DNA from 3 places in the Virgibacillus kekensis genome. Region 1 is predicted to be linked to each of the others. Evidence: predicted binding sites of a transcription regulator. Region 1 holds the regulator's gene; each other region holds the start of a gene.
The links. The regulator Rex, encoded in region 1, represses fermentation and respiration genes when NADH is low (regulators of the CRP and FNR family bind a similar motif). The targets are predictions, from matches to a motif close to TTGTGAAATATTTCACAA.
Positions count from the first base shown of each region.

Region 2: the regulator Rex is predicted to act here: its motif matches at 6,794-6,811, upstream of ACFO3D_RS13935 (DUF2249 domain-containing protein).
Region 3: the regulator Rex is predicted to act here: its motif matches at 3,005-3,022, upstream of ACFO3D_RS13380 (cytochrome c oxidase subunit 2A).

Region 1 is NZ_JBHSFU010000008.1:5,197-15,351, reverse strand. It holds gene ACFO3D_RS14360 (hypothetical protein) at 1-619, opposite strand, end outside; gene ACFO3D_RS14355 (MobA/MobL family protein) at 666-1,448, opposite strand; gene ACFO3D_RS14350 (MobA/MobL family protein) at 1,387-1,593, opposite strand; gene ACFO3D_RS14345 (DUF2441 domain-containing protein) at 1,766-2,299, shown strand; gene groL (chaperonin GroEL) at 2,528-4,165, opposite strand; gene groES (co-chaperone GroES) at 4,220-4,504, opposite strand; gene ACFO3D_RS14330 (CPBP family intramembrane glutamic endopeptidase) at 4,786-5,499, shown strand; gene ACFO3D_RS14325 (YdiK family protein) at 5,507-5,704, shown strand; gene ACFO3D_RS14320 (redox-sensing transcriptional repressor Rex) at 5,952-6,581, opposite strand; gene moaC (cyclic pyranopterin monophosphate synthase MoaC) at 6,595-7,080, opposite strand; gene ACFO3D_RS14310 (ABC-F family ATP-binding cassette domain-containing protein) at 7,216-9,138, shown strand; gene ACFO3D_RS14305 (FtsW/RodA/SpoVE family cell cycle protein) at 9,635-10,155, opposite strand, start outside.
Region 2 is NZ_JBHSFU010000007.1:292,371-302,525, forward strand. It holds gene ACFO3D_RS13880 (Cof-type HAD-IIB family hydrolase) at 1-613, opposite strand, end outside; gene ACFO3D_RS13885 (alpha/beta fold hydrolase) at 752-1,513, shown strand; gene ACFO3D_RS13890 (metal-sulfur cluster assembly factor) at 1,588-1,899, shown strand; gene mobB (molybdopterin-guanine dinucleotide biosynthesis protein B) at 1,994-2,503, shown strand; gene ACFO3D_RS13900 (molybdenum cofactor biosynthesis protein MoaE) at 2,496-2,969, shown strand; gene moaD (molybdopterin converting factor subunit 1) at 2,962-3,195, shown strand; gene ACFO3D_RS13910 (GNAT family N-acetyltransferase) at 3,238-3,741, shown strand; gene ACFO3D_RS13915 (alpha/beta hydrolase) at 3,762-4,586, shown strand; gene ACFO3D_RS13920 (metal-sulfur cluster assembly factor) at 4,693-4,995, opposite strand; gene ACFO3D_RS13925 (hypothetical protein) at 5,016-6,260, opposite strand; gene ACFO3D_RS13930 (DUF2249 domain-containing protein) at 6,265-6,480, opposite strand; gene ACFO3D_RS13935 (DUF2249 domain-containing protein) at 6,477-6,728, opposite strand; gene ACFO3D_RS13940 (Crp/Fnr family transcriptional regulator) at 7,534-8,229, opposite strand; gene ACFO3D_RS13945 (DUF2249 domain-containing protein) at 8,467-8,709, shown strand; gene ACFO3D_RS13950 (TIGR04053 family radical SAM/SPASM domain-containing protein) at 8,872-10,008, shown strand; gene ACFO3D_RS13955 (YrhK family protein) at 10,025-10,155, opposite strand, start outside.
Region 3 is NZ_JBHSFU010000007.1:214,452-224,606, forward strand. It holds gene addA (helicase-exonuclease AddAB subunit AddA) at 1-2,770, shown strand, start outside; gene ACFO3D_RS13380 (cytochrome c oxidase subunit 2A) at 3,080-3,229, shown strand; gene ACFO3D_RS13385 (cytochrome c oxidase subunit II) at 3,242-3,703, shown strand; gene ACFO3D_RS13390 (cbb3-type cytochrome c oxidase subunit I) at 3,719-5,398, shown strand; gene ACFO3D_RS13395 (SCO family protein) at 5,479-6,111, shown strand; gene ACFO3D_RS13400 (hypothetical protein) at 6,114-6,671, shown strand; gene ACFO3D_RS13405 (hypothetical protein) at 7,209-7,409, shown strand; gene ACFO3D_RS13410 (hypothetical protein) at 7,440-7,913, shown strand; gene ACFO3D_RS13415 (multinuclear nonheme iron-dependent oxidase) at 7,942-8,766, shown strand; gene ACFO3D_RS13420 (hypothetical protein) at 8,816-9,043, shown strand; gene ACFO3D_RS13425 (NUDIX hydrolase) at 9,065-9,682, shown strand; gene ACFO3D_RS13430 (alpha/beta hydrolase) at 10,098-10,155, shown strand, end outside.

The DNA.
Region 1 (10,155 bases):
TAGAAGATAGACTTTCATTCACTCTACCATTCAACACGCCTTTTTCATTCTCACGTTGATTAACCTGATACTTAGCAATTTCAAGTTTAAGTCTTGTGTCATAAATCTTATCTCTTGTTGAACCACTACTATAAATACCGCTGTACTCTTTACTCCACTTAGCAACACTTCGATTAGCAATTAACAAGCTGTGTTGATTATCTTCCCAATCCTTCTTCAACTCTATATCATTAGCACGTTCAGATGTGTAATGCTTGAACAACTCCGGATTTTCAAATTCCTCAATCTGTTCATGCTTAACATCAGTTTTTAAATACTCCTGAACATACTCATGTTTCAAGTCAGTAATCAATGTGTTGTACTCTTCTGTCACATGGCTGTATTCAGAATAAATTTCACTAAACTCTTGATGAACAATTTCCTTCTGAACTTCAAGGGCAATTTTGCTGTGCTTTTCAGATTCATGGAATGCGTTCAGATTTCCTTCGTATTTTTGGGCTTGTTGATTAAGCCCCTTAATTTTATCGCCCTTTTCCTCTGCGAATCGTTGAGGTAACAACCCATATCGCATACCTCTTGATTTATCAATATTAAACTCTTTTTCTGCATTGTCTAACAAACACCTAGCTTACGCCCTGAAAACTCAACAGATTTACCCCAATTCTTTACAGTTTCATATTATCTTTTGCTTTTTCATAGGTCACATAACCATGAATACGCTTTGCGACAAACTGCATTGATTCAGCTTGTTGATTTGACAAAGGAAATGTATCTCTAACATTAGGGATATATTGCTCGTCAATTTCTCTTTCAAGTACTTCTTTATAATCTTCTAAACTAATGATTTCTTGTTGTAGTAAATCTTTCAATTCATTTGTTTCTCTAATATCCTGATTAACCATTCCCATATGTGTTACTGGCTCGTATTCCTCACCCTTTATTTGAGCTTGAATTTGAGCTTCTTGTTCAGCTTTCAACTCGTCATAAGTCAAACGGTGGGTAGCATATTTATCAATTCCTCGTTTTTCATAAGATTCATGAGAAACAGAAATATTTAAACCTGATTCGTTATAATATTCATTAACTTTTCCAGCCCAATTTTCACGCCATGTTTCTAGCGTTTCTTTCTTTCCCCAATCGGTCAAGAAAATGTTTCTCGATCTAACATTTCCGTTAGGCGTTTTTGTTTTATTTCCATCTTCATCAAGAATATATTCCTTCTTAGTTTTCTGCCCCCATGAACCATTTTCATTAAACGGTCTAATAGTCAACATGATATGGGCGTGTGGATTATGCTGTTTATCTCTATGAATAGAAATATCAGCTACCATACCACGTTCAACGAAGTTATCTTCTGAATAGCTTTTCACTAACTCCATCTGTTTTTCATTGGATGGATTCGCTTGGCAACGCAACTCGAATTTCCCTTGATAATTGACTATTAACATTGCTCTCCACTCGTTCAACTTCATTCCAAAGCCTTTCACGATCATAAACAAAGTCAGGTGCGTGTTTAGGGGCTAATATTAGGGTTTCAGGTTGTACTTCTCTTGTTCTGTAATCCTTATACTCTTGATCACCTTCACACCACAACTTTTCACCACTACGATATGAAGCAGAAGCAACAGCAGATTGTCCTTTACCTCTTGAAATGATGTTTGCCGATAAATGATAGTACCCCAATTCCAGGGACTTTATTCCTGCATGTTATGCAGGATTTTAAGGTCTTAAAGCCGAATTAATTGATATAAGGGAGGTAACTTTTATGTACGCATATCACATAGACAGAAGTCATTCAAATCACTTTAATAAGGGGGATAATATAGTACTCAGTAAATCAATTACAAATTTTGAGGAAACAAATTTATTACTCGAGACTCAATTTTCAGAGGGCCTAACAAAACACGGACAAAAGTACCTAACTAATTCTATTGATCCCAGAACACCTTGGAATAATTTTTATGAAACAATTTTTGAATACGAAAGGAAAATTAATTTTCCCGAAAAAATTTCAAGGTACCAATCTCTTTTTGCATTGGAAAAATTAGATGATGTTAGATATTGGGAGGAAGTCTTTCAGTTAAAAGGGAAAGAACCAATTTGGAAAGTTTATGCTCCTGACGACAAGGTATTTCGCGCGGATGCCTCATGGTTCACACTAGAAAATTTCGATCAATCTACATTGCGTATTTCTTATAATGCTAGACAGTATTGGTCGGGTAATTTAAGGGAAGGTTATAGTGCTAAGCCTGAACTATTAATTAGGGGCTCTATGCGATTAGTTGAACGTGTCAGGTAATTTATCTTAAAGAGTTATTAAAGAGTCACTAAAGAAGATGTGTCATTTAGGAAAGATTAACACAAATATACATTTACAGACAACATTGAAAAAGAGGCTTCCAAAAAGTTAGAAACTTAATGGAAAACCTCTTTTAAACCTCAATTTCTAATGTCGGTCACTTTTTCGGACACTATAATTGATAAATACGGTCGTGAACGTTGATGTAACAAGGTTTTATAACCTATATTACATCATGCCGCCCATTCCGCCCATGCCACCCATGTCTGGCATGCCGCCGCCTGCGTTATTGTCTTCTTCTGGAAGATCAGCAACTACAGCTTCAGTTGTTAGGAACATAGCTGCAACAGATGCCGCGTTTTGCAGTGCGGAACGTGTAACTTTTGTTGGGTCAACGATTCCGGATTCAACCATGTTTACCCACTCGCCGTCAGCTGCGTTATAACCTACGCCGACTTTTTCGCCTTTAAGACGCTCAACGATGATTGATCCTTCAAGACCAGCGTTGTGTGCGATTTGACGTACTGGCTCTTCAAGTGCACGAAGTACGATGCTTGCACCAGTAGCTTCGTCACCATCAAGTGACAGTTCGCCAATCTTGCTAAGAACGTTTACGAATGCAGTTCCACCACCGGAAACGATACCTTCCTCAACAGCTGCGCGAGTTGAGTTCAGTGCGTCTTCAATGCGGAGTTTGCGTTCTTTAAGTTCAGTTTCAGTTGCAGCACCAACTTTAATTACTGCTACACCGCCTGCAAGTTTAGCAAGACGTTCCTGAAGTTTTTCTTTATCGAATTCAGAAGTAGTTTCTTCTGCTTGTGCACGGATTTGTGCTACACGGGAAGAAATTGCTTCCGGATTACCTGATCCTTCAACAACTGTAGTGTTTTCTTTTGTAACAACTACTTTAGATGCGCGACCTAGCTGATCGATTGTTGCGCTCTTCAGATCAAGGCCAAGGTCTTCTGTAATTACTTCAGCACCAGTCAGTGTTGCGATGTCTTCAAGCATTGCTTTACGACGGTCACCGAACCCAGGAGCTTTAACAGCTACTGCGTTGAATGTTCCGCGTAGTTTGTTAACAACTAGTGTTGCAAGAGCTTCACCTTCAACGTCTTCAGCGATCAGAAGAAGTGGCTTGCCTTGCTGTACTACTTGTTCAAGAACAGGAAGTACTTCCTGGATGTTACCGATTTTCTTGTCAGTAATCAGGATGTACGGATCTTCAAGAACTGCTTCCATTTTATCCTGGTCAGTAACCATGTATGGAGAAGCATATCCGCGGTCAAACTGCATACCTTCAACCACTTCTAGCTCAGTGTTGAATCCTTTAGATTCTTCGATAGTGATAACACCATCGTTCCCAACGCGTTCCATTGCTTCGGCGATCAGGTTACCTACTTCTTTATCGCCGGAAGAGATAGCTGCAACCTGTGCAATTGATTCTTTACCTTCGATAGGGTTAGAGATACCTTTTAGTTCTTTAACTGCAGATTCTACAGCTTTTTCGATACCGCGACGAACGCCTACAGGGTTAGCACCTGATGCTACGTTTTTAAGACCTTCACGGATCATAGCCTGTGCAAGAACTGTTGCTGTAGTTGTACCGTCACCAGCAACGTCGTTCGTTTTGGAAGCTACTTCAGAAACAAGCTGTGCACCCATGTTTTCGAAATGGTCTTCAAGTTCGATTTCTTTAGCAATTGTAACACCATCATTGGTGATCAATGGTGAACCATATTTTTTATCCAGAACAACGTTACGGCCTTTTGGTCCCAACGTTACTTTAACAGCGTTAGCTAATGTATCGACACCGCGAAGCATAGCTCTGCGGGCTTCTTCACTGAACTTAATTTCTTTAGCCATGTTAAATTCCTCCTTGATAATTGATTTCGTATGTTATTATGCTGACAATCCTGCTTAGCTTACAACAGCAAGAATGTCATTTTCACGAAGAATTAAGTATTCTGTGCCTGCGTATTTCACTTCGGTACCAGCAAATTTTGAAAAGATGATACGGTCCCCTTCGCTAACCTCAAGTGCAACTTTTTCGCCACTGTCTGTTACACGGCCGGAACCTACTGCAACTACTTTACCTTCCTGTGGCTTTTCTTTTGCAGAGTCTGGAAGGACAATACCGCTTGCTGTCTTTTCTTCCTGCTCAACAAGCTCGATTACGACACGATCTCCTAGTGGTTTAATCATGTAGACAACCTCCTTAATTCCTTTTCATGTATTTGTTTTGATTTATTAGCACTCATTGTTAGTGAGTGCTAATTCCAATTAATATAATAATTAATTGACATTAAAAATGCAAGTATTGACCTTTAAAATTTTTACTCTTTTTTTCAGGAACGTCCTACGTAACCATACTATTATAACGTGTAGGGAAATTATGATAAAATATTTATGTTGTAATTTTTTCTAGCAGCGCGTTTTGTTGCATATACTATACTAATCCTCACATTAAAAGGAGTAGTTTTAACTTGGCCAGACGCTATTGGTATGTAATTTCAACTTATATAATTATGCAGTTTTCCGGGTTGCTGTTTGTCCCGGTTCTGTACTTCATGCTTCCTGTCTCACAGGAGCAGGCGGCAATCTACTGGACAATCTTCAGTTTCATCGCCGGGCTGATTGCTGTACTCATTTTCATGCGGCCGGATATGCGACAGGCACCTGTTCGTGATAACACCTCTGCAGGCCATTTAGTCTTATGGTCCATTGCAGGTGTTATTATGGCCTATGTTGCCCAAGCTCTTGCGGTGACAATAGAAGTACAGTTATTCGGTATTAAACAAGGCTCACAAAATACGCAGGTTATTATGGATATAACACGGGCAGCTCCTATATTTATGATTATCCCCGCGATTATTGCACCGATTCTTGAAGAAATTATTTTCCGGAAAATAATATTTGGTGAGCTTTACGTCCGCACAAACTTTTTCATTGCGGCTACACTTTCTGCACTGATTTTCGGAATAATCCACGGGGAGCCGGAACATATTTTAATATACGCATCAATGGGCTTTGTATTTGCATTTCTTTATGTAAAAACCAAACGGATTATGGTTCCGATAATAGTTCATATGACGTTGAATTCCATTTCACTTATCGTTCAGCTGTCACTGGACCCTGAGGATTTAGAAAGAATGCAGCGCCAGATGGAACAGATGCAAATGATTTTAATTGGAGGCTGATTCACTAATGCGACTTTCACCTAAAACAATGTCTTTGATATATTTCCTACTAGGGTCGGTCTTTACCTATATGGCAGTTCAAAGTGCAGAAGATACAGTCTGGAATTTCATGACGATTCTTCTTGCTTTCTTCGCCACAATAGATTTCGGTGTAGGAATCCGGATGCTGATTCTGCATTTTAAATTAAAACAAAAAAATAAGTGAATTATGTACACTCACACAACCAGCAGGATCTGACTGCTGGTTGTATCATCTGCTTGAGTTGCATTACCATTCTCTCCACTTTGTTCATCGCCCGCATTCTCTCTTCAAGTAGTCCACTCTCTTAATCACAGCCATTTAAATCTTTTTAGCTAACAAAGCCGTAAATCCCTTCCCAAGCGCAGGGAAAAGATAGACGTAAAATAAATGTAAAGGAGCAGCCCTCGTGGACTGCTCCCCTATAGAAATATTAATCTAACGGATAATGCTTTAAAAAATATACAAGTGACTGCAGTTCAACAGCAAGGTCTATATGATGGACACGGACCCGCTCCGGTACCGTTATTCTTGCTGGTGTGAAGTTAAGTATTCCAGAGACTCCGTAATCGGTCAGCCTATTGGTGATGTTCTGCGCCTCGGTGGCTGGAACGGTGAGTATTGCTACACTTACGCCCTGCATCCTTTCCTCCAGCTCATCAATATGATAGATGGGCACTCCGCCGATATCGGTTCCCGCTTTTTCTGCGTTTGCTTCGAATGCCATGACAATTTTGGTATTATTATTTTTCATAAAATTATAATGTAAAAATGCCGTACCCAGGTTTCCAACACCAATAAGAGCTACCTCGGTCACTTCATCCTGGTCGAGTGTCTTCCGGAAAAAACCAAGTAAGTATTCTACATTATACCCGTACCCTTTTTTCCCAAGCGCACCGAAATACGAAAAATCTCTTCTGATAGTGGCAGAGTCAACTTTTACTGCCTCACTAAGTTCCCCGGAAGAAACCCGCTTCTTCCCCTGCTGAAATAAATTGTTCAGGAACCGGTAGTATAACGGCAGCCGCTTGGCAGTTGCCTGTGGTATCTTATTTTGCTCCATTCCAGTTACCCCCCTAATCTTCCCTCTGGTAGTCACCCGATTTACCGCCTTTTTTACTCAGGAGATATGTCTGGCCAATTACCATTCCTTTATCGATTGCTTTGCACATGTCATATATGGTCAATGCGGTTGCGGAAGCAGCGGTCAATGCTTCCATTTCCACCCCTGTACTTCCTTTGGTTTTTACCGATGCACTGATCCTAATTTCATATGTATCCCCGTCAATATTCCAGTCAAATGAAATATCCACTCCTTTTAGTTGCAGTGGATGACACATTGGAATCCAGTCAGAAGTTTTCTTGGCTGCCATAATCCCTGCAACCTGAGCTACCGCAAGCGCGTCACCTTTTTTCATGGTATTGGAAGTTATTTTTTCATAGATTTCGCGATTTACAAAAACGCTGGAAGCAGCTGCAGCCGTCCGTTCCGTCTCATTCTTTTCACTGATGTCGACCATTCTTGCTCTTCCTTGCTCGTTAAAATGTGTGAAATCTGCCATAAAAATCAACTCCAGACGAAAATGATATATACCCCATTTTATCAGAAATTAATAGGTTAGTCGTGATTAATTTCACATTTGTATTGCCCGCCTATTTGCTAATACGATACACTTGTATACGATGAGGTGAACGAAATGATTATTATGCAGCTTAACGGAGTCTCCAAGTCTTTTGGAGCCGATGAAATATTATCCAACGTAAAACTTGAAATAAAAGAGAACGACAGGATTGCAATCGTGGGCAGAAATGGGGCAGGTAAGTCCACCCTGCTGAAAATAATGGCGGGTGAGTATTCGTATGATGAAGGGGATTTAATTAAGCCCAAGGATCTTACAACAGGCTATCTCTCCCAGCATACTGGACTCGAATCCGATAAAACTATTTGGAATGAAATGGTGGAAGTCTTTCGGGATCTGGTGAAACAGGAACAGGAACTTCGCGGGCTCGAAAAAGAGATGGAACAGGCTGCGACACTTTCCGAGAAAAAATATGAGCAGCTGCTTGTGGATTATGACCGGAAACAACAGGCTTTTGATGCAGGTGGCGGCTATCGCTATGAGGCAGATATTAAAGCTGTCCTAACCGGCCTTCATTTTCATGACTATGATTATGATACACCGATCAACGAACTTAGCGGCGGGCAAAAAACCCGTCTGGCACTCGGGAAGCTATTACTGAAGAAACCTGACCTGCTCATTCTGGACGAGCCTACCAACCATCTTGATATCGATACACTAAGCTGGCTCGAAAACTATCTGGCAGGTTATCCAGGTGCCGTAACAATTGTTTCGCACGACCGCTACTTTCTGGATAAAACTGTGTCGATTGTTTATGAGATTTCCCGACACAAGACTAAGAAATATCATGGTTCGTACAGCAAGTTTCTCGAACAAAAAGCCCAGGACTTTGAACAGGAAATGAAAGAGTTTGAGAAGCAACAGACAGAAATTAAGAAAACAGAAGAGTTTATTCAAAAAAATATCGTACGTGCTTCGACAACCAAACGTGCGCAAAGCAGACGTAAACAACTTGAGAAAATGGAGAAAATGGAACGGCCAAAAGGCGATGAGTCATCCGCCTCTTTCTCATTTGATATCAACCGGCGGAGCGGGAACGATGTACTGAAGATCGACTCCCTCTCCTTCCGTTATGAGGATAACCTGATTTTTTCCAACGTGGATGTACAAGTGAACCGTGGTGAGCGAGTAGCCCTTGTCGGACCTAATGGCGTTGGAAAAACAACATTGCTGAAAACGATAATCGGCGGTCTACAACCGTCCAGCGGTACAGTTAAAATCGGCACAAATGTGGAAATTGGCTATTATGATCAGGAACAACAAACGCTAACCCCTACAAAAACAGTGCTTCAAGAACTGTGGGACGAGTATCCTCTGGTAAATGAAAAGGATATTCGGACCGTTCTCGGAAACTTTCTATTCTCCGGGGATGACGTGCTAAAACTTGTCCAGTCCCTTAGCGGCGGGGAGAAAGCAAGATTGTCGCTTGCCAAACTGATGATGCAAAAAGCTAATCTGCTGGTGTTGGATGAACCGACAAACCATCTTGATATCGACAGCAAAGAAGTGTTGGAGGCAGCACTTCAGGACTTCTCTGGCACAATTATTTTTGTATCGCATGATCGTTACTTTATAAACAAAATCACCGATCAGATTGTTGAAATGCAACAGGATGGCTCCACTCTTTATCTGGGTGACTATGATTATTATACCGAAAAGAAACAGGAAGAGGCAGAACTGAAACAACTGCAGGAAACGAAAGAGGCTGTCGATACACAGGACCACCGAAAAGCCAAGTTTAAAGAGGATAAAATGCTTCAGCGGGAGGCTCGGAAAAGACAGCGACGGATTGATGAATTGGAAGCTAAGATTGAAGAGCTGGAAGCCAGGCTTGAGGCCACCGAGCAAAAAATGACCGATCCGGAAGTTTACCAGGATCATGAAAAGGCTCTGGAACTGACGAAACAAACCGGGGATTTAAAACAAGAAATTGAGAAGCTGCTGGAAGAATGGACCGCTTTGCAGGAAGAAACGACCTAAAATCATTACAGATTTAAAAATATCGAATTGACTGGGTAACATAGAAAACGCTCCGAGCATAAAAGCTTGGAGCGTTTCTTTATATGGCCTTATTTATTTCTATTAGAATAGTTTATACCCTGACTTTTTTCATATATCTACCTGGATTGGCTGATTGTCGGATTATCATTCCGCTATTTCCTCTAATTTCTCCGTTAAAGCTTGATTTCGGATCCTGGTTCAGTTATGTGTCTATTTCACCTTAAAATCTATTGATATAATCCATTTAACAGAACCAGAATCCACTTTCCCCCTTTTTTCCCTTTTAACGGAATGAGGAACCGCTTTGCTGACTTGCTGGATTCCCAATCCGCTATTTTTCTCATTTGAGGTGATTTTTTTAATTCCCGTTCTACGCTGTGATATCCCGCTATTCTGCTGGTTTAGTTTAGGTACAATAAAAAAGCAGCCCAATTTCTATAAAGATTGGATTGCTAAAGTTAATCGCCGTTTCTATCTAGAATAAATAACTGCGCTGAATGGAGTTTTCCACAGCTACTCGGTAAATCACACCAAAACCAACCATGGTTGCCAGCACGGAACTTCCACCGTAACTGATAAGTAATAATGGGATCCCAGTTATTGGCATGATACCAATCGTCATTCCGATATTCTGAAAAGCATGGATAAGAATAATCCCCAGATAGCCAAAACTTAAAAATGAACCAAACAACGAATACCTGGAACTGTACAAACCCAATGTTACTAGTTTGTATAACAATAGGAAATACAAAAAGATAACAACCGATGTGCCCAGAAACCCAAAGCTCTCCCCGATTACTGAAAAGATAAAGTCTGTATGTGCCTCAGGCGTCTCCACTTCAAGACTATCCATCCCTTTTCCAAATAGCTGCCCTGAGCCCAGCGCAAGCACTGAAAGATCAAAATGGTATGTATCATCGCTGTCCTGTTCCGTTGGATTAATCCAGGTCATTACACGATCAATTTGATAAGGATCAAGCCCTATGTATTCCTCTG
Region 2 (10,155 bases), on a different contig from region 1:
TCTGCAGTCCGACTGCTTTGTTCATGCCCTTTTTAACTATCTCGATAATATTCCAAGGCGCACCCCATTTACGGTGCTCGATTAGTTCTGCATGATAATCATCCAGGTGGCCGCGCAGTTCCCTGATGTGATCTTCTTTTGGGTGGATTAATAATGAGGTTGGATCTTCTTCGAGTTCGTTTTTCAGGCTGCCAATGATAAATGGCTGTTCGCCGCTTGTTGACTGGAAAATCTCAATAATTTTGTCATCATACTGGTCCAGATATACTGTATCCCTAACTTCAGCCAGGATATTATGAACATTCAAGTCATAACACGCCTCGACAATTTTGCGTGCCGTCTCAATTGGCATCGGGCTATGCAGGGCATCCCATTTTTTATCGGTCGGATGATGGATTAAGGCACCATTGAAATTAACCATCGGTGTATCCATTCCAAGCTCATGATAATAATTAATGCTGGCACGGTGCGGCCTTCCAGTTGCAATTACGACCACATGACCAGCTTCCATTGCTTTTTGGACAGTTTGTTTATTTCGTTCACTGATTTTTTTATCATCGGTTAAAAGTGTCCCATCAAGATCCAGTGCTATTAAATGTCGTTTATTTTCCATATATTTTCACCTCGTATTACCTTAGTTTATAAATGATTTCTTGATATGTAAAGGATAATTCAGTCTGTTGTTTGCAAACTTTGTGTAAATAATATTATGATACGTATAGATAATACTATTTAGGAAAGGGTCCTTCAGATGATTGGGGTTTATCACCACAAGTTGAAAACAATTCCTGGCCTGATTGTTGTGGATTCGGAAAAAGAAAACCAGCCACTGCCGACAGTTACATATTTCCACGGATTTACCAGTGCCAAAGAACATAATCTGCCACTTGCTTTTTTGCTTGCTGAAAAGGGATTTCGTGTGGTGCTTCCCGACAGTATGTACCACGGTGAGCGTGAGGTCGAGATTTCAGCTATAAAAAAACAGATATCCTTCTGGGATATTGTTATGGAGAATATAAAGGAAGTTAAGGATGTCCGGGACGCGCTTGATGAAGAAGGGCTGCTGCTTGATGGGCGATTTGGCCTCGCCGGAACCAGCATGGGTGGCATTACCACCGCTGCAGCACTGACCCAGTACCCATGGGTGAAGGCTGCCGGTGTTCTTATGGGTTCCCCGAAAATAACCACCTATGCAAAAACACTCGTCAACAGCTTTAAAAAGATGGGTGACCTGCCTGTATCGGATGAAGTGATTGATCAGCTGTATGTGCAGCTCGGCTATTATGATTTATCAATACAACCGGAAAAACTGCAGGAGCGTCCATTATTTTTCTGGCACGGAGAGAATGATGCAGTAGTTCCGTTTGATCACTCGTATACGTTTTATGAAGACGCCAAAGAGCTATATAAAAATAAGGAAAATATCCGTTTTATAAAAGAATCGAACTGTGATCATAAAGTAAGCCGGTTTGCGATTCTAGAAACAGTGAAATGGTTCGAAAAACATCTTTAAGTGTGAGTAATATCATTTAAAAACTTCCTGAAATATGGTTAAATAGAAGTAGCATGAGCGAAGGAGGGTTTAGTATGGACGAAGCTCTAAAAGAAAATTTAATGGGCGCCCTTGAAAATGTAATTGACCCTGAACTGGGGATTGATATTGTAAATCTTGGGTTGATATATGATGTTGATTTAAATGACGAGGGTTTTTGCGAAGTAACCATGACGCTTACCGCCATGGGTTGTCCGCTGGCAGCGCATATTGAGCAGGACGTAAAGCATGCGCTAGCTGATATTCCAGAAGTTAAAGAAGTATATGTCAACATTGTCTGGGATCCGCCATGGGGCAAAGAAAGAATGTCTCGTTACGCTAAAATCGCATTAGGCATTCCTGATTAATTCATAAAATCTAGCGAGGTTGATTCATATCCAATGGATCGGCCTTTTTTTTGCACTAAAAATAATCCGGTATTTACTGAATGCGAGGGTCCGTATGAATATTTGTCAGGTAGTCGGGTATAAAAATTCAGGAAAAACAACATTAATGACACAGCTTATAAAATTTTTTTCAGATGATGGTGTTCAAGTCGCATCGTTAAAACATCACGGCCATGGCGGTGAACCGTCAGTAGTTGATAATACTGACAGCCATCAGCACATGCAAGCAGGTTCACTTATCAGCGGTGTGCAGGGCGAACAGATAAGCCAGTTTACATTTAATACCGATATGAACCTGGACCGACTGATTGAACTGTATCGTTATTTTCAGGTTGAATTGCTGTTGGTGGAAGGCTATAAAAAAGCCGATTATCCAAAAGTGGTGATTGTTAGAACACAACGGGATTTATCGCTTTTGGACGAGCTTTCTACTATAATTGCAGTAGTGACGTGGGAGCCGGAGTTGAGAGAAAATGTAACTGAATTTCCCGTTTTTGATATGGATGAAATAAATGCAGATATTGCACGATTAGCTGACTGCATAAGAAGGTGTTTAAATGGATAAAAAATTTCGGATTACTGAACAGCCAATCAATATTGATGCGTGTATCAAGAAGGTTGTCCGTGCTGAGGCAGGCGCCGTAAATACATTTATTGGAACGGTTCGTGAGTTTACTAAAGGGAAGCGCACGTTGTATCTCGAGTATCAGGCTTACACCGCGATGGCTGAGAAAAAACTCTCCCAGATTGGCGATGAAATAAACGAACGCTGGAATAATGCCGAAACTGCGATTGTTCACCGTGTGGGTCATCTTGATATATCAGATGTAGCAGTGGTTATTGCTGTTTCTACTCCGCACCGGAATGATTCGTTCGAGGCAAGCAGGTATGCGATCGAGCGTATTAAAGAAATTGTCCCAATCTGGAAAAAAGAACACTGGGAAGACGGTACCAAGTGGATTGGCGATCAGAAAGAAAATACTTCATATGAAAAAGACATCCCTTCCGAGGAGGATATGAACAATGATTGATGTATTATTTTTTGCAGAACTGCAGGAAAAAGTGGGTAGTGAAAAAGTTTCGATGGAAGCTGACGGCCTATCTGTTGCTGATTTGAAGCAAAAGCTCACACAAGAATACAGTAGTCTGAAATTGGACCATGCCATGATTGCGGTCAATGAAGAATATGCCCAGGAGGCTACTGTACTGAACAACGGTGATACAGTTGCATTCATCCCGCCAGTAAGCGGTGGGTGAGTCCTGCCGTTTAAGGAGCAAAGTGGAGAGGGGACTTGAGAGATGAAGATACGGCAGTTGACCCCGGAAGATGCCTGGGGATATTGGGATTTACGAGTAGAAGCGGTACTAAAAAGTCCCGATGCTTTTGTCCTTACATATGAGGAAGCGATCAGTCGGACTGCACCTGTGGAGAGGGCAGCGGAGCGACTTGCTGATACGAACAGCTACACTTATGGAGCTTTTCAAGATGGGGAACTGGTCGGCATAGCAACTCTGGCGTTAAAGCCTCATTTTAAAATGAGGCACAAAGCGAATATTCTGGCTATGTATGTTTCACCGAACGCACGGCGTTTGGGAGCAGGAAAAGCCTTGCTCGTTGCGGTAACCGAAAAGGCGAAGGAACTCAAGCTCGAGCAGCTTCAACTGACCGTAGTTGCGGACAATGAGGCGGCACGCTCCCTTTATGAAGGTCTTGGTTTTGAAGTGTATGGTGTGGAAAAAGAAGCCCTGAAACTGGAAGATGGTTATCTGGATGAAGTGGAGATGGTTTTGTTTCTTCAATAATCTGAGAGAGGAGGGCTTTTTTGAGAAAAAGAGATGGACACTTTTCCGGTATAGGTAATGAAAAGCTTTATTATCGGGTTTTTGCGCCTAAAACTAAGCAAAAAGGAGCTGTGATAGTAGTACACGGAATCGGTGATCATAATGGCGGGTTATTTACACTATGCAAGAAACTCACGGCAAAAGGATACAAAGTTTATGCATATGATTTACGTGGCCATGGAAACAGTACCGGAATCCGTGGGCATATAAACGATTGGGCTGAATTCCGGGAAGATCTGCACCTGTTTATCCAACTTGTGTCAAAAAAGATTGGTGCTCTGCCATTATATCTTGCAGGGCACAGTCTCGGCGGTGTAATTATGTTGGATTACCTAGTTGGGCGCGGGGAAGGATTAGCTGGCGCGATTGCGATTGCACCCGTTATCTCCTATGAACCTTCCTGGTATGAAAAAATGATGATCCGTGTAATGGGCAAGCTTAAACCTGACTATCTGATTGAACAAGAACAGGGTGATGTACAGCTAACCAAGAGCCCGGATAAGCTCGACATGCTTCGAAATGACAGTTTGCGTCATAATTGGGTGAGTCCCGGGCTTGGACGGGAATTGATGCGTACTATTGTGGTGATAAAGGAACGAGCTGATTTAATCGAGATTCCTTTTCTACTGCAATATGGACAGGATGATGAAATAACGCCTGCAGTGGAGCTCCGTGATTTTTTTGAACGGGTTGGTTCAAACGATAAAGAGAAGAAGGAGTATCCAAATCTGCAGCATCGCCCGTTTGATGGCATCGACACGAAGCAATTTTTCGATGACTTGAATAGTTGGCTGAAGCGACATTAAAACTGTATAAACATTCCAATGTGAGGATTTAGAGCCTCACCATGATTCTGGATACAGCGCAACAAAAAAACATCGTGCGGCGTCTATGGCCGAACGATGTTTTCTTTTACCCCATTCCAAGCTGTTGTTTAGCCCGGTCACTCATATTTGCTGGCGTCCATGCTGGCTCCCAAACAAGGTCCACATGAATATTGCCAACACCCTCGACTTGCTTAACGCGGTGCAGAACACCCGCTTTTATGCTGTCGTGCATTGGACAGCCTTGTGTGGTGAGTGTCATTTTTATTTCAATGTTTTCTTTATCGTCAGCCGTGATACCATATACAAGTCCAAGATCCATTATATTCACGCCAAGTTCAGGATCTATCACTTCAAATAATGAAGCTCCAACCTTTGTTTCTAGAGACATATTTTTCTTCCCCTTTCTTCTTACATATAAAGAACGCGTATAATCGATAACGCGTAAAGTAATGATGTTAATGCAAGCAGTCCTTGGAAAAACAGCACAAGCGCCCCTATATACAGCAGGCCACTTCCTGTCAGGCCGACCAAGCTGATTACAAACATGGTAAACAGGATTACTGCATGTTTTTCATTAATCATTTCTTTAAGCGTTGGTACTTTTTCTTTACCGATTTTATCGGAGTACTTATGCGTCCACCACAGAAATGGAACAATCTTATATAAATAGCCGAGAATGCTGAAAATAATCCATCCCATCACATAAAGGAAAATGAGCCATCCCCAGACTGCCGATTCAGTAATACCACTTAGACTGAACAGGAATGCGAGAACATGTACACCTAAGCCGTTCATGATGGCAACAAGCGAGAATGAGAATGGTTTATCAAGTTTCTTTTTAAGACGTTTATCAAGAATTTCTTTGATATTCAAGATGAAAAAGAAGAACCCCGCTAAAAGTAATAACCATCCGACCTGCTGTACAAGCTCATCAGTAATCCAGAATGAACTGATTACAACTGCCAGCCCGATAATATATGTGATAAACGCAGGTTTAGCCCATTTCATTGAGTATCCATGTGACAAACTGAACATCGGAACAAGTTTATATGAAAATCCGAATATCAATAAGGTGAACCACCCGGAGACTCCAAGTACGATATGCGATGAAAGGATTCCCCCGTGATTGCCGATACCGCCTACGGACAAATTCCATGCCAGCATGAAACCGGCAATAATGGTCAAGAAAAAACAACTGATCGCTCCAATAACGAAGTATGTCAGTATGCTTTTCTTCTCTTGCTTGATGATTGTTTTAGCCATTTGGAAAATAAACATGAGAATGCCAATAATAGCAATTATGCCACCATAAAGCGCATTTTCCGGCATCACACCGAGCATGATAGCAAAAATGGTCACCCCTGTGGCTGTTATCAAAAATTGAACGTAACCGAATTTCTGGCTCCAGATAGAAGTCAAAAACGCAACCGGTACGAGTTGATACATTGCTCCCATAGCAATCATTACCGCGTAGCCAAGCAGGAGAAAGTGCGCTCCCATCCAGATATCAGGTATTCGAAATTGCCCCATCGCAAGGATATCACTACTGAAAAAGAGAATTGCCTGCGAGACAACGAGCGCCGCCAGAGCATATAGGATAAACGCAAGTGGTAGCTTAATATTTGTGTCTGATTTTAGGCCTCCGCCAGGCATCATGTTACGCACCAGATTTCGTTATAGTAATTTTGTAGCTTCCATCATCCTGCGCTTCGGTCTCATGCAGGTAGCCACGGTCATTCAATTCCTCATATAAAAAAAGCGGGCGGCGGTCATTGATGATGGAGAGTGTTGCGCCGTTATCCATTTTGTCCAGTGCCTTCAACGTACGCATCATTGGTTGAGGAGGCTCGAGGCCACGGTTATCGATAATCATTCTGCAACACCCTTCGTCTTTGTGTAGGTTACTTTCCAATGTTTTTTCTCTATTTTTTCCACTTTATTTTCAAAGCCTTTCCGTTTCAGAACGGCATGCAATGGTACAGGATTAAATGGTGCATGCAGCACAAATGCCTCTCCGTCTTTAAGAGTCTTAACAGTCCCCATAATTTTATCGAATGGCTCTTTTTTCATTGCTAAATCTTCACGTACATCTAACTCGACGACACTTCCATGTTCACTCATGAAAATCACCTCATCTATTGATTTCTTAAGCCTAACTTTATGATAATCATTTTCAATAGGAGAAGTAGTGATGTATGTCACATTTTTTGAAAGAGGGGGAGAGGGAGGTTGTCGGGAGATCTTGTGGAGGTGGAGAAAGGGGGATTTTCCATTGAACAACAACTGTCAGTCATTCTAAAATTAATAGAGATTGAGAGGAAAGTGATAATTTATATAATAATCCGAACTATCTATATCATTTTGTTAGGATGCCTTCGTATAATCTATAAATTGCGACGTAACAATGAAGCTTCGCTCCGGAAATACACTACGCGTTCCTCGGGCTCGCGCTGAGCCTCCTCGCTCGCAAAGAAAGCTCGCTGTGGGGTCTCAACGTCTTCGCTTTCCCGAAGGAGTCTTCGTGTATTTCCTTCGCTACCATAGTGTTGATTAGAGCGGAGGACAGTCGACTCCTGCGGGTCACCGGCTAAAACAGGTCACGTCCTGTGACCAACGCCGGTACTAGAACGTCCTGTTCGTCGAAGCAACAGCTGAAGATTCCGCAGGAAGTGGTTTTCTTCCGAGGAAGTTGAAGCGTTGCCCGGCGGCAAAGGAAACACTGTGAAAGCTTTAGCTTGAACAGATGTTGGACTTGTACCCGGAGTGGTGAAAGCGACTGTCCGAAGCGGAAATCATTAAACTTTTATCTCGCATTTTATACCAACTGTGAAATAAGATCCAACTATAAGAGGATAACATTATAAGATTCCGCGCCGAATTCGTTCGTCTTTAGAATGTAAATTTATAGTTATGTCCCAGCCTCTTTCTAACTGAATAATTCTTCTTCGAGAGTTTCTGTATCCAATACAAAGGAGCCTGATTTGTCAGTGGTCAACAGGTCATGTTTTTTTAGCTGAGTGAGCGTTCTGCTGACGGTTTCCCTGCTCGAGCCAATCATATTTGCGAGTTCCCGGTTTGTGAAGTGTGTGGTCACCTTGATCATGCCGTCTTTGGTTTCTTTGCCGTAATCTTTGGCAAGCCGAAGTAACAGCATAATAATCTGTTCATATGTATTGTGCAGTATTTTTTCCTCAAGCCTGTTTTGCAGGTCCATAATCCTGTCACCGAGCACGCGGAACAGTTTTACACAGATTTCCGGATGGTTAATCAAAAAGTTTTCGAATGAATTGATTGGAATATAAATTAAAATTGCATCTTCCTGAATTTCCGCGTGTGCCGGGTAGTCGTCCTGACGGAAAAATCCCTGGTGGGGAAACATATCGCCTGGCTGGAGTACATTTACAATCTGTTCTTTTCCGTGGAAATCGGTTTTATATATTTTCACCTTTCCTTGGTGGATAAAGTAAACATTGGTCATCGGGTCGCCCTGCATGAAAATATGTGTGCCGTGACGGTACATCCGGTGTTTGGCCAATTCTACAATCGGTTCCATCTCGGAGTCGGTTAGATCCTTGAATAATGGAACTTTCTGCAGCAGTTCCTGAATGGATTGGATGTTCATATACATGCTCCTCTCAGCAAAAAAAGTGACATATACTCAAAATTTAAGCTTCCTATAACAATATGCCTTTCTAGTTTATCATGTTAACTTCAAAGATAGAATTTGCAAATGTGAACGTTTTATAAAAGTGACGAGAATCATATGGAGGTGTGTTTTCTCTCACATCATCCTAACTGAACAGGCATTATCATTAGAGTCGTGAAAGGTTATCAAATCTGAAAGCTGGAGGGTTAAACAATGAGTGAAAAGAATTTCGCTGTAAAAATACATGCACCTGAAATTGAACCGAGATACAGACATCCAAAGATTTTTGAAACATTCGATGGGTTGCAGCCTGGTGAGTTTATGGAATTGTCCAATGACCACGATCCACGGCCGCTTAGATATCAATTTATGATTGAGCGGGAAGGCGTCTTTACCTGGGAATACTTAGAAGAAGGGCCATCAATGTGGCGTGTGGCTATAGGTAAAGAAGCATAGACCGCTGAGCAAGAATTCATTATCCATTATTGCCTCTGGGAACCTATTCCAGAGGCTTAATTATGTCCAATTTATGACACATCGGGAAGTGTGAAGTATGTCACAACCAGCCACGTACAAAACAAGTAAACTCAACTTAGCAACTAACTTAGGAGGGGTAACATGTTACCACAATTTCCACAAGACTATAATGAAAACCCATTCATCGTAATCTGGGAGCTGACACGGGCATGTGAGCTGAAATGTCTGCATTGCAGGGCTGAAGCACAATACCACCGTCATCCACTGGAACTGACTTTTGAAGAAGGAAAAAAACTGATTGATGACATATATGAAATGAACAACCCAATGCTTGTTTTCACTGGCGGAGACCCGCTGATGCGGCCGGATGTTTTTGACATTGCGGAGTATGCAGTGAAAAAGGGTGTTCGAGTGTCCATGACACCATCCGCCACTCCGAACGTCACCAAAGAGGCGATGGAAAAGGCGAAGAATGTCGGCTTGGCAAGGTGGGCGTTCTCAATTGATGGGCATTGTGCCGAGGTGCATGATCACTTCCGCGGCACTTCCGGGTCATTTGATTTAACGATGAATGCGATAAAATATTTGCACGAACTCGAAATGCCCCTCCAGGTTAACACAGTTATTTCACGCTACAATTATGAGTATCTTGATGAAATGGCAGAAATGGTCGAAAAGCTTGGCGTTGTTTTATGGAGTGTCTTTTTCCTTGTGCCGACAGGGCGGGGGAAAGAATCGGATATGATATCACCGGCTGAGCACGAAAAGGTACTCCGCTGGCTCTACAAGTTATCTAAAACTGCTTCATTTGATATCAAAACGACCGCAGCGCAGCATTATCGCCGTGTAGTGATTCAGGGCAAAATGCGGGAAACCAAAAACCAAGAGGACGTAATCCGTTATGAAGATGCATTGAACAGTGGCAAAATTGATACAATCGACGGACTCGGTCGTGCTCCTAAAGGTGTTAACGACGGAAACGGCTTCGTATTTATTTCCCATACTGGGGATGTATATCCAAGTGGCTTATTGCCTATTAAAGCAGGTAATGTTCGCCAGAAACCACTGGCAACCATTTATCGTGAATCGGAAGTATTCCAGAACCTTCGCAATCCGGATAAGTATAAAGGAAAATGCGGTGTGTGTGAATTCCGGCATGTATGCGGCGGGTCACGGTCCCGCGCCTATAATGTGACAGGGGATTACATGGAAAGTGAACCATACTGTGTATATATTCCAAAGGCAATGCGTCAAAAAAAGAAAGCAGTAAATAAGTAATAAAATTCCCAGTCAGCTATGGCTGGGAGTGTTTTTTATACCGTACATGTGAAAAATGGATTGCATGGATAATCTTAATGATTGGTCTTGCCAAAAGCTGTGCGCTACCAATAATAAACAGTACAACACCAGCTGTTTTCAAATCTT
Region 3 (10,155 bases), on a different contig from region 1:
GTTTAGTCGTAACCTGGCAGGTCATGTAGCTGACATGCAGGAATTGGCCCCGGTAATCCGGCAGCTGACTGAACTTGTGAAACAATTTAAGGCGCGGTTCACCGAACAGAAAAGAGAGCGGGCTATCGTTGACTTCTCTGACCTGGAGCATTATTGTCTTCAGCTTCTAATTAATCAGGAAGCTTCCACTGAAGAGCGGGTTGTAGCGTCCAACGTTGCGGAAAATCTTAAAGCGCAGTTCACCGAACTACTAATTGATGAATACCAGGATACCAACCTGGTTCAGGAGACAATTCTTACCCTGATAAGTGACCAGACTGGACCTGGAAATATGTTTATGGTCGGCGATGTAAAGCAGAGTATTTACCGTTTCCGGCATGCGGAACCGTCATTATTTATCCAAAAATACAAGCGCTTTGCCGATGAAGATATTCCGGCAAGACGCATTGATCTCTCAAGTAATTTTCGCAGTCGGGAACATGTCCTGACAGGGACTAACTATATTTTCCGGCAGATCCTGGATGAGGAACTTGGTGAAGTTAATTACGACGAGGATGCAGAGCTTATATATGGCAATAAGATGTACGATGAGCTGCCTCACTCGACACCACAACCGGAACTGATGATTATTGATCGCGAAGCCCCAGAGGACAAAGACCCGACGTCGGATGCAGAAGAGGATTACCAGGATCTTGAAAAGGCGCAGCTAGAGGCCCGTGCCTATGCGGAAAAAATTAAAGAATGGATTGGCCAGAAACAAGAACCACCACTAAAGGTATTTGATAAAGCAACCGGTACCCAGCGTGATATGCAATACCGTGATGTGGTTATCCTGATGCGCTCGATGACATGGGCGCCGACTATTGTTGATGAGCTGAAAAAGCAGGGGATTCCGGTTTATGCTGAACTCTCCACCGGATACTTTGATGCAATCGAAGTAAAAATCATGCTCAGTCTTCTGAAGGTGGTGGACAACCCACGCCAGGATATTCCACTTGCCTCTGTGCTGAAGTCCCCGATTGTCGGGCTCGATGAGGAAGAACTTGCACAGGTGCGACTGGCTGATCAGCGTGGAACGTACTATGATGCATTACAGGCGTTTAACCGGACCAACAACGGCGATACCGCAATTAAAGTAAGTAACTTTTTGGAGCGGCTGGAGCGTTACCGGATTTCTTCCAGACAGGGAGCGCTCTCCGAACTGATTTGGCAAATCTACCGTGAGACCGGATACTATGACTTTGTCGGCGGTATGCCGGGCGGACGCCAGCGCCAGGCGAATCTAAGGGCACTGTATGACCGGGCTCGTGGCTATGAAACAACATCGTTCCGTGGTCTCTTTCGTTTCCTTCGTTTTATTGAGCGGATGGAAGAACGAGGTGATGATTTAGGTGCTGCACGAGCATTAAGTGAGCAGGAAGATGTCGTTCGGATTATGACTATCCATAAAAGTAAGGGACTTGAGTTCCCTGTTGTCATACTTGGTGCGATGGATAAGCAGTTCAACCTGCAGGACCTCCGTCAGCGCTATCTGCTGCATAAAGACCTGGGTTTTGCCAGTAAATATATTGATCCCGCTAAACGGATCACATATCCCACATTGTTTTTCCATGCGCTTGAGCAGGAGAAATTACGGGAACTTCTAGCCGAGGAAATGCGTGTACTATATGTAGCATTGACTCGCGCCAAAGAGAAACTGGTGATGGTAGGAAATGTTGCATCATTTGAAAAGAAACAAGAGAAATGGCAGCGGATGATCGATCATGCGGAATGGATTCTTCCGGCGCATTTCCGGATTGAATCGAAGACGTATCTTGACTGGGTGGGACCCGCCTTGATTCGTCACCAGAGCACTGGCCCACTTCGTAATATGGAGGTGGATGACAAGGTCCTTGATGCAATCCAAATCGATCCGTCCGATTGGAATGTCTCCATAGTGCACGGCAGCTCGCTGGTCAATTTGGACGATGGTGCGGAACAGGCTGAAATGGAACGAAAAGAAAACATTACCGAGTGGAAGCCACTTAATCTGGATGACGATGAGACCGCCGAATTCGTCGACCGCCGGCTTAATTATATGTATCCATTCCGGGAGGCTGCAACGTCTCGGGCTAAGCAGACGGTAACCGAAATAAAGCGTCAGCGTGAAAGTCGTGATGAATACAGCGGTGATCAGCTTGTTCAGGAGTTCCGGGCACCAATTGTACGGCGACCAGCATTCATGCAAAAAGAAAAAGCAATAACAGCTGCTGAACGTGGAACGGCAATGCATACAGTTATGCAGCATATACCACTCAGCAAACCGATGGATAAACATGCAATTGCTGAGTTTGTTGAGGAACTCGTGGAACGGGAGCTTCTCACCAGGCAGGAAGCCGATGTAATTGATATTGAAGCAATCGAGCAGTTTTTCACGACACCGATTGCTCAAATGATTATGGATTCGTCCGAAATATATCGTGAGGTACCCTTCAGTTTGACCCTTCCGGCAAGTGAAGTATATGCCAACTGGACCAGTGAGACCGATGAACAGGTCCTGGTGCAGGGTGTAATCGACTGTGTTATTCCGCTGGACGGCGGCTGGGTTATTCTCGATTATAAGACCGATACTATTTGGGAGGACGTTACCGACCAGCTGAAAGGAAAGCTGCTTAAACGGTATGAAGTCCAGCTCAACATGTATCGGCATGCTATCGAGACAATCTGGCACCAGCCAATCGAAGAAACGTATTTGTATTTCTTTTCCAAACAGCTTTTGTTAAAAGTATAATTAGGACGGGACAACTGCCGAAATATAGTCTAGCGGGGGGACAGCTTGAACAGATGTCGTCTTTACAGATAGCAGTTAAAAAATTAACGTAAATATGGCGAAAAAGTTACAGACAATAACAACTTTTATTAGTGAGTCAATCCCTTATCTACCAAGGGTTTGACTCTTTTTTTATGGGCTGATTTTCAAGAAACATTCAATTACTTATTTTGCAGTAATTAAAATCACACCTGCCTGTGATTCATTTCACTTATGCAGGTCTCTTTCCAAACTATGATGTAAGAGAAGGAAGACAGAGGAGGGGAAACGGTGATGGAAGTAACCAAAAAAGAGACTCCGGATCACAACAAGGAAGAACGTTCATTAAAAGGTACACTGCTGCTTTCTGTATTCGGTGTTGGAGGAATTATAACTTTTATGTGGATAGCGGTATTTTCGCTGTATATGTCACGAGTTTAGGAGGAAAAGAGCATGCATAAATTTGAGGAAATCTGGCTCGGATTAAGCGCTGGTATATTAGTAATTTTTATGGTGGTCGTTGGTTATCAGGCTTTCGCGCTTGGAATGGGGCCTCCAAGTCATAAGGAAACAATCGATCCACAAAAAGTGAATCAAACCGCTCCTTTTGATGAACCGGGAGTACGCGAAATTGGCGAAAACAAATATGAAGTTGTCATGATTCTGCAGGCATTCGGCTTTAACCCAAGTAACATTGAAGTTCCTGCTGGAGCGGAAGTTACATTCACTATGACTGCAAAAGACGTTGTTCACGGTTTTCAAATTGCCGGTACGAATGTAAATGCAATGGTAATGCCTGGTCACATTCAAAAAATCACGCATACGTTTGATGAACCTGGAAGTTATCTAATCTTATGTAATGAATATTGTGGGGCTGGTCATCAGATGATGTCCACAACCATCACAGTGAAGTAAGGAGGGGGAATATAAATGGAAGCATTAGCGTATGAATCATTTCGTGAAAAAGCAACGAAAAAGCTGGGAGTCAACCCTCTTGATGCAAAACTATCGAAATCATATTTATCTGTAGCATTTATTGTATTACTAATTGGTGGAGTTCTAGGTCTTATTCAGGGACTTGAACGGGCTGGCCTTTTACAATTGCCATCATGGCTCAATTATTATCAAGTGCTGACTGCACACGGTATATTGCTTATATTGGTTTTTACAGCAACATTTACAATCGGTTATATGTATGCAGCACTTTCCCACACGCTGGGTGGACTGCTGCCTTCAGTCAGAAAGCTTGCCTGGACCGGATTTGGACTAATGCTCTTCGGTGTGGTGCTGGTGGTTTACACAGTTGTGATGAACGAAGCTTCTGTTATGTACACATTCTATCCACCACTTGCGGCTTCACCTATATTCTATATCGGTTTAGTCTTTGTGGTTCTTGGAATATGGGCATGTTGTTTCGGAGCATTTATCAACTATAACAACTGGCGCAAAAACCATCGTGGGCAGGTAACTCCTTTATATGCTTTCTTTGCAATGGGGGTTTTTGTTCTCTGGTTCTTCGGAAGTATTGGTGTCACTGTTGAAGTGCTGACATTAATTCCATGGTCACTGGGCTGGAAAGAAACAGTCAACATCATGGTGGCCCGTACACTGTTTTGGAGTTTCGGTCACACACTCGTAAACATTTGGTATTTGGTAGCCACTTCTGCATGGTATGTGGCATTACCGAAGATTATCGGAGGGAATGTGTTCAATGACAAACTTGCTCGTCTTGTTGTTGTCCTGCTGGTAATCCTTAATATTCCTGGTGGATTCCACCATCAGATTATTGACCCAGGAATCTCAGAATCAGTAAAATTCTTGCACGTGTTCATGAGTACATCAATCGCGTTCCCATCACTTATGACTGCATTTGCTATGTTTGCGATGTTAGAACGGGCGGGCAGGAAACATGGTGGTAAAGGGTTGCTTGGATGGTTTACTAAGCTGCCATGGGGCGATGTTCGTTTCCTTGCTCCTATGATTGCGATGATTGCTTTCATTCCTGGTGGTGCAGGTGGAATCATCAATACAAGTAACCAAATGAACCAGGTAGTTCATAACACACTTTGGGTTGTAGGACATTTCCATATTACAGTCGGAGTTACGGTGGTACTTACATTCTTTGGTATTACTTACTGGTTAGTCCCATATCTCTCCAGACGGAAACTAACACCGCAAATGAACAGATTGGGTGTTATCCAAACAATCGTCTGGACTGTCGGTATGCTGCTCATGTCAGGCTCCCAACACCTTGTAGGATTGCTTGGCGACCCACGGAGAACATCATTCACCACATATGGGGATCATCCAACAGCACTAAGCTGGGTGCCGTACGAATATGTGATGGCACTGGGCGGGACGCTGCTGATGTTAGGAGTTATCATCCAGGTATACGCCGTATTCAACATGATGTTCCTGGCACCTAAAGGAGAATCTGAATTTCCGGTTGGTGAAGTGGAAGCAAGTGAATCGCCAACACCATTATGGACCGAACGCTGGAGCATTTGGATTATCCTCATGCTAATGGTTGTGGCAATGGCTTATGTAGTGCCTATTGTCGACTTTATCGTCAACGGCCCTCCTGGTTCACCGCCAATCAAAACATGGTAAGCAAGAGATAGAAAAAAGAAGAGATAGTCCTAGGTGGGCTATCTCTTTCAAATAAAAAACCATCCCGGGATGTGATCAATTTGATCAAAAATAAACATAATACAATAGCACTTATTACCGTTCTCATATTTGGCTTAGTCTTATTCTATACAGGTACTGATGGATTCCGTGCTTTTACTGCAGAGAGCGCCAGGACCTACGATATTTTACAAAATAAACCGCAATTCCCTGCTGTTACCCTTGAAGACAGCAAGGAGCGGGTATACACATTTGACGAACTGGCCAAGGATAAATATGTATTCCTGACATTTATGTATACGAGCTGCACAACTGTCTGTCCCCAATTGGAAATGAATATGGCAGATGTGTATGAGCAAATTCCACCTGAATATATTGGTGAGGATATTCTGTTTTTAAGTATCAGTTTTGACCCGGAAAGAGACGATCCAGAAACACTGCGAAAATACAGGTTTTATTTTAACAGTGATGGCGAAACATGGCGGATGGCCCGCATCAATGATAAAGAGGAACTTAACACACTGCTTGAGAAGCTGGGCGTAATTGTGATTCCTGATGGCAATGGGAATTTCACCCATAACAGTGCATTCTATTTTATTGGCAAAACAGGTCACCTGTTAAATGTGATGGACTATACCAAAATTGATGCGGCCGCGGATACTGTAATTACCACCCTGAAAAAAGAGGGGGAATAACGATGAAACAGGCATTCTATGGTCTACTGCTGCTCATCTTTATGATTCTCCCGCCAGTATCCAACCTGCTGGAATCCGTGATGATTGTGCATATGCACATGCAAATGCCACTTCTGGTTATCTCCGGATTCCTAATGGCACGATTCTTCCAGATCAAGTTCCCGGGTTTATTTGCAAAATGGAACTCAAATGGCATACCGGGGATTATTTTATTTATTATCATCTGGAGCTATTGGATGCTCCCACGCTCTATGGATGAGGCGATTACCATGCAGGCGGTGGAAGTTTTCAAGTTTATCAGTCTTCCATTTCTGGCTGGTATTCCGCTCCGTGACAGCTGGAGAAAGTTAAGTAACACTTGGCAAAATGCAGTCTATATCTTTTTCGTGATCATGTTCGGCATTATGGCGGTGCTATACATTGGTTCTGATGAGCAGATATGTAATAACTACTTGTTAGTCGAGCAGCAAACACTTGGCTGGGGCTCACTGGCAATGGCTGTATTCCTGTTAATCTATGTAATTCAGTTATTCTTTATTGACCACTCAGAATATGAATGAAAAACCATCAAACCGTGTTAGCGGTTTGATGGTTTTTTCGTCTGATTAATTCCTCAAGCATCTTTTAGGTCTGCAAAATTCTCAATAGGCAATCGAAGCTCATAAGTGCATATAGCGGAATCAGAATCCGCATCGCTGATTTGTGTGGAACCTCATTCCATTATCTCGCTTAAATTATATGGTTGGGGCATGATATGTAGGCCACATTCCGCTATTTCTGCTTTCTACCCTCCTTTTTCCTTGTTTTTGGGCAATTAACGGAACTAGGATCCAATTTACCTCCTTTGAGGCGGCGTTTTTTCCCTTTAACGGAACCAGGATCCTCACCGAAGATTTTTAGGGTACTTATAAGGAGAATGGACTCCTAACAAGACTGACAAAATCCTTCCCGGTCCCTGGTTCACCGGCAAAGTACACAACCGTCATCACCTCTAACTAATATTTTTTTCAGAAATATTGCACATCTTATTGTTTAAGTGTAAAAAATTTGAAATAATAAAGATGATAATTTTTCATTTTTACAGGGAGGTGGCAGATATGAACAGATCCACACGAGCTTTCCTCGGCTTGGTTGGAAGCATTATATTGTGCGGTTATGGTGTATATGGTTTATTAACCGGTTATCCAATCTCAAATCTTTCTTTTATTCCCCTATTGCTAGCGGTTGGCGGTTTAATTGGTTGTGTTGGAAATGTCATCGAACTGAAGAAACGAACCGGTACAGGAAAACAAGGCTAGAAAAGAAATTCTTTTGAGGGTGGGGTTGAAGTGAAAAAAGGTATTGCATTCACTGCGGGAATAGTGCTGATTGGTTTGATAATCATGCTTCTCATGCCGGGAATCACCGATAAATCACAGGCAAAAAGTGCCGCAAAGGAAGTTCTCGAAAACGTTATTGATCAAAACTATGAAAAAGCTTTTGAAAGCGTATACTTTTATGATCGTGCAACAGATCTTGAGCCGGTTATTTCCTATAAAGATGCAAAAGAAGAGTGGATTCAGCGGGTAAAGGATTTAAGGAATAATGGGATTTATATTGTTGATTATAAAAGACTCCGTGTTGTACTCGATGACACCTATCCAGTGGGCACTGTTGATCTAGTGTTAAGCATGAACGGCAAGAAAACGGTTAAAGAAAATGTTCGCCTCTGGTTCGGCGAAAGAGACGGCAAATGGAAAGTGGGGGACCTGAATTATAACAAAGAAGAACAGTGGGCTAAACTTTTGAGCGGGCGTATGTAGTAACTTTAAACAGAAATGAGGCGAATATATGAAACTGGCAGTTAACTATTCACCGGCAGCGGAGCAGCTGGTGAGGGAACGTAAAATAAATATAGATATTTTTAAGTGTCCCGACTTTAGCAGAGACCTGATTGATCAGGCGGAGAGTGTTAAACCAAACTATATACATTTTGGATTAAATGCCGGGCGGGGACAGATGGATAAAGTTGATTGGAATACCATAAATGAATTGAGGAGCCGCACAAATACTCCGTATGTTAACGTTCACGCAGTTGCATTTACAAAGGATTATCCGGATGTCGATGTCTTCACAAAAAAACCAGAAGATACTGAACGAATAGTAAAGGCAGTAGTTCATGATATCAATATGGTTGCTGAGCAGGTGGGGATGGAAAATATAATTCTGGAAAATGTTATATGCAGAGGCGAGGGCGAAAATATGCTTCAGCCCATTATTGATCCAGCAGCCTTAACCGAAATTGTTAATCAGACAGGATGCGGGTTTTTACTAGACACGGCGCATGCCCGAATGACATCCATGTTGCTCGGACTCGATGTACGTAAATATATTTCAAGTCTTCCACTTGAGAGTATTAAAGAATTGCATATAACGGGAATACAGGCAGATGAAAAAGGACGTCTGCGTGACAGCATGCCGATGACCAGCGAAGACTGGGATATTGCTGCCTGGGTTGTTCAGCAAATAAAAGATGGGACTATACCCAAGCCATGGGTTACAGCCCTTGAGTACGGGGGAGTAGGACCAAAATTTGAATGGCGTACGGATAAGGAAGTGCTGGCTGAGCAAGTACCTATGCTTTCTGACCTTATCGCAGAGGAAGCTCAAAATTGAGAATATCAATAGAAATGTAAAAAAGATAATGGAGAAGGGGGATAAGTAATTGAACAAAAAGATAATTATAACATTACTAGCCTTTTTAGCCTTCCTCCTTTGGCTCTTTTATGCTATATATTTCTCTTCCGGAAACGAGTGGTGGACGGTTATCCAAGTCAAGCCCACCAGTTACGATACTGCAGTAGGTGTTATCTCCCCAGTAAAAGTAATAATAGGAGCTGGGATATTTACCTTAGTGGGTTTCCTCATCTATTCAATTATAAATAAACTATGACTCAGGCAAACGGGGTGGAATATGAGTTTCAAATGGCTAGAGTGGGCACAAAAGATACAATCGATTTCCCAAGCGGGATTATCGTTTTCAAAGGATATATACGAATTAGAAAGGTATGAAGAGCTACGGGTCCTTAGTCTGGAAATAATGGAAGAGTATACAGGTTTGGAGATGGAAAAAATCAGGGGGTTGTTCGCCAATGAAACAGGCTACCAAACTCCCAAAGTTGATGTCCGTGGTGCTGTTTTTAAAGATAACAGGATTTTAATGGTAAAGGAAAAAGTTGACGACAAGTGGTCACTGCCCGGTGGATTTTGCGATGTGGGTCTGTCCCCATCAGAAAATATTGTTAAAGAAATAAAAGAAGAATCCGGGTATGAGGTGCATGCCAAGAAGTTAGCGGCACTGCTGGATTTAAACAAACACCCCCATCCACCTCAATCCCACCATTACTACAAAGCATTCTTTTTATGTGAATTGACGGGTGGGCAAGTGGGGATCGGCAATGAAACCAGTGCTGTTAAATTCTTCTCTGAAAATAATCTTCCTGAACTTTCAACGGGTAGAAATACTAAAGAACAAATAGAAATGCTTTTTTCGTTTTACATAAATCCGAACAAGGAAGCTGTTTTTGACTAACTCTATTAAACGCAGTTTAAAAAATAAGGTGGGTGAAAAAAGTTGCATTGGGAAACTCTCCCAGATTGGGCGATCTTAATCTATTATTTATTTCATTTAGCAACCTTGATAACTGCAATAGTTTATGTGACCCGCAAGAGAATGAGGGGCTTATCTATTATTGCGTCTGTATTTGTAATTACTGTTCCGATTATTAGTTTTATTAATAGTATCTATAGATTACGAGGGATGGATGAACTTGAACATTTAATTTTTGAGTTTCAAAAGGGGTCCATATGGGCTATCTATGCTATCACGGGATACTTATATTTATTTGTTTGGTGGTGCATACTCATATCCCAGTATAGGACTCAAGCAAAAGCCCCTTAAAGAGTGTTCATCGAAGTAACGGTAAAAATGGAGAGGGATGTACAATATGGAAAGCTATCATTCAATAGTTATTGGTAGGGGTAAACCTTTAATCTTTCTACCTG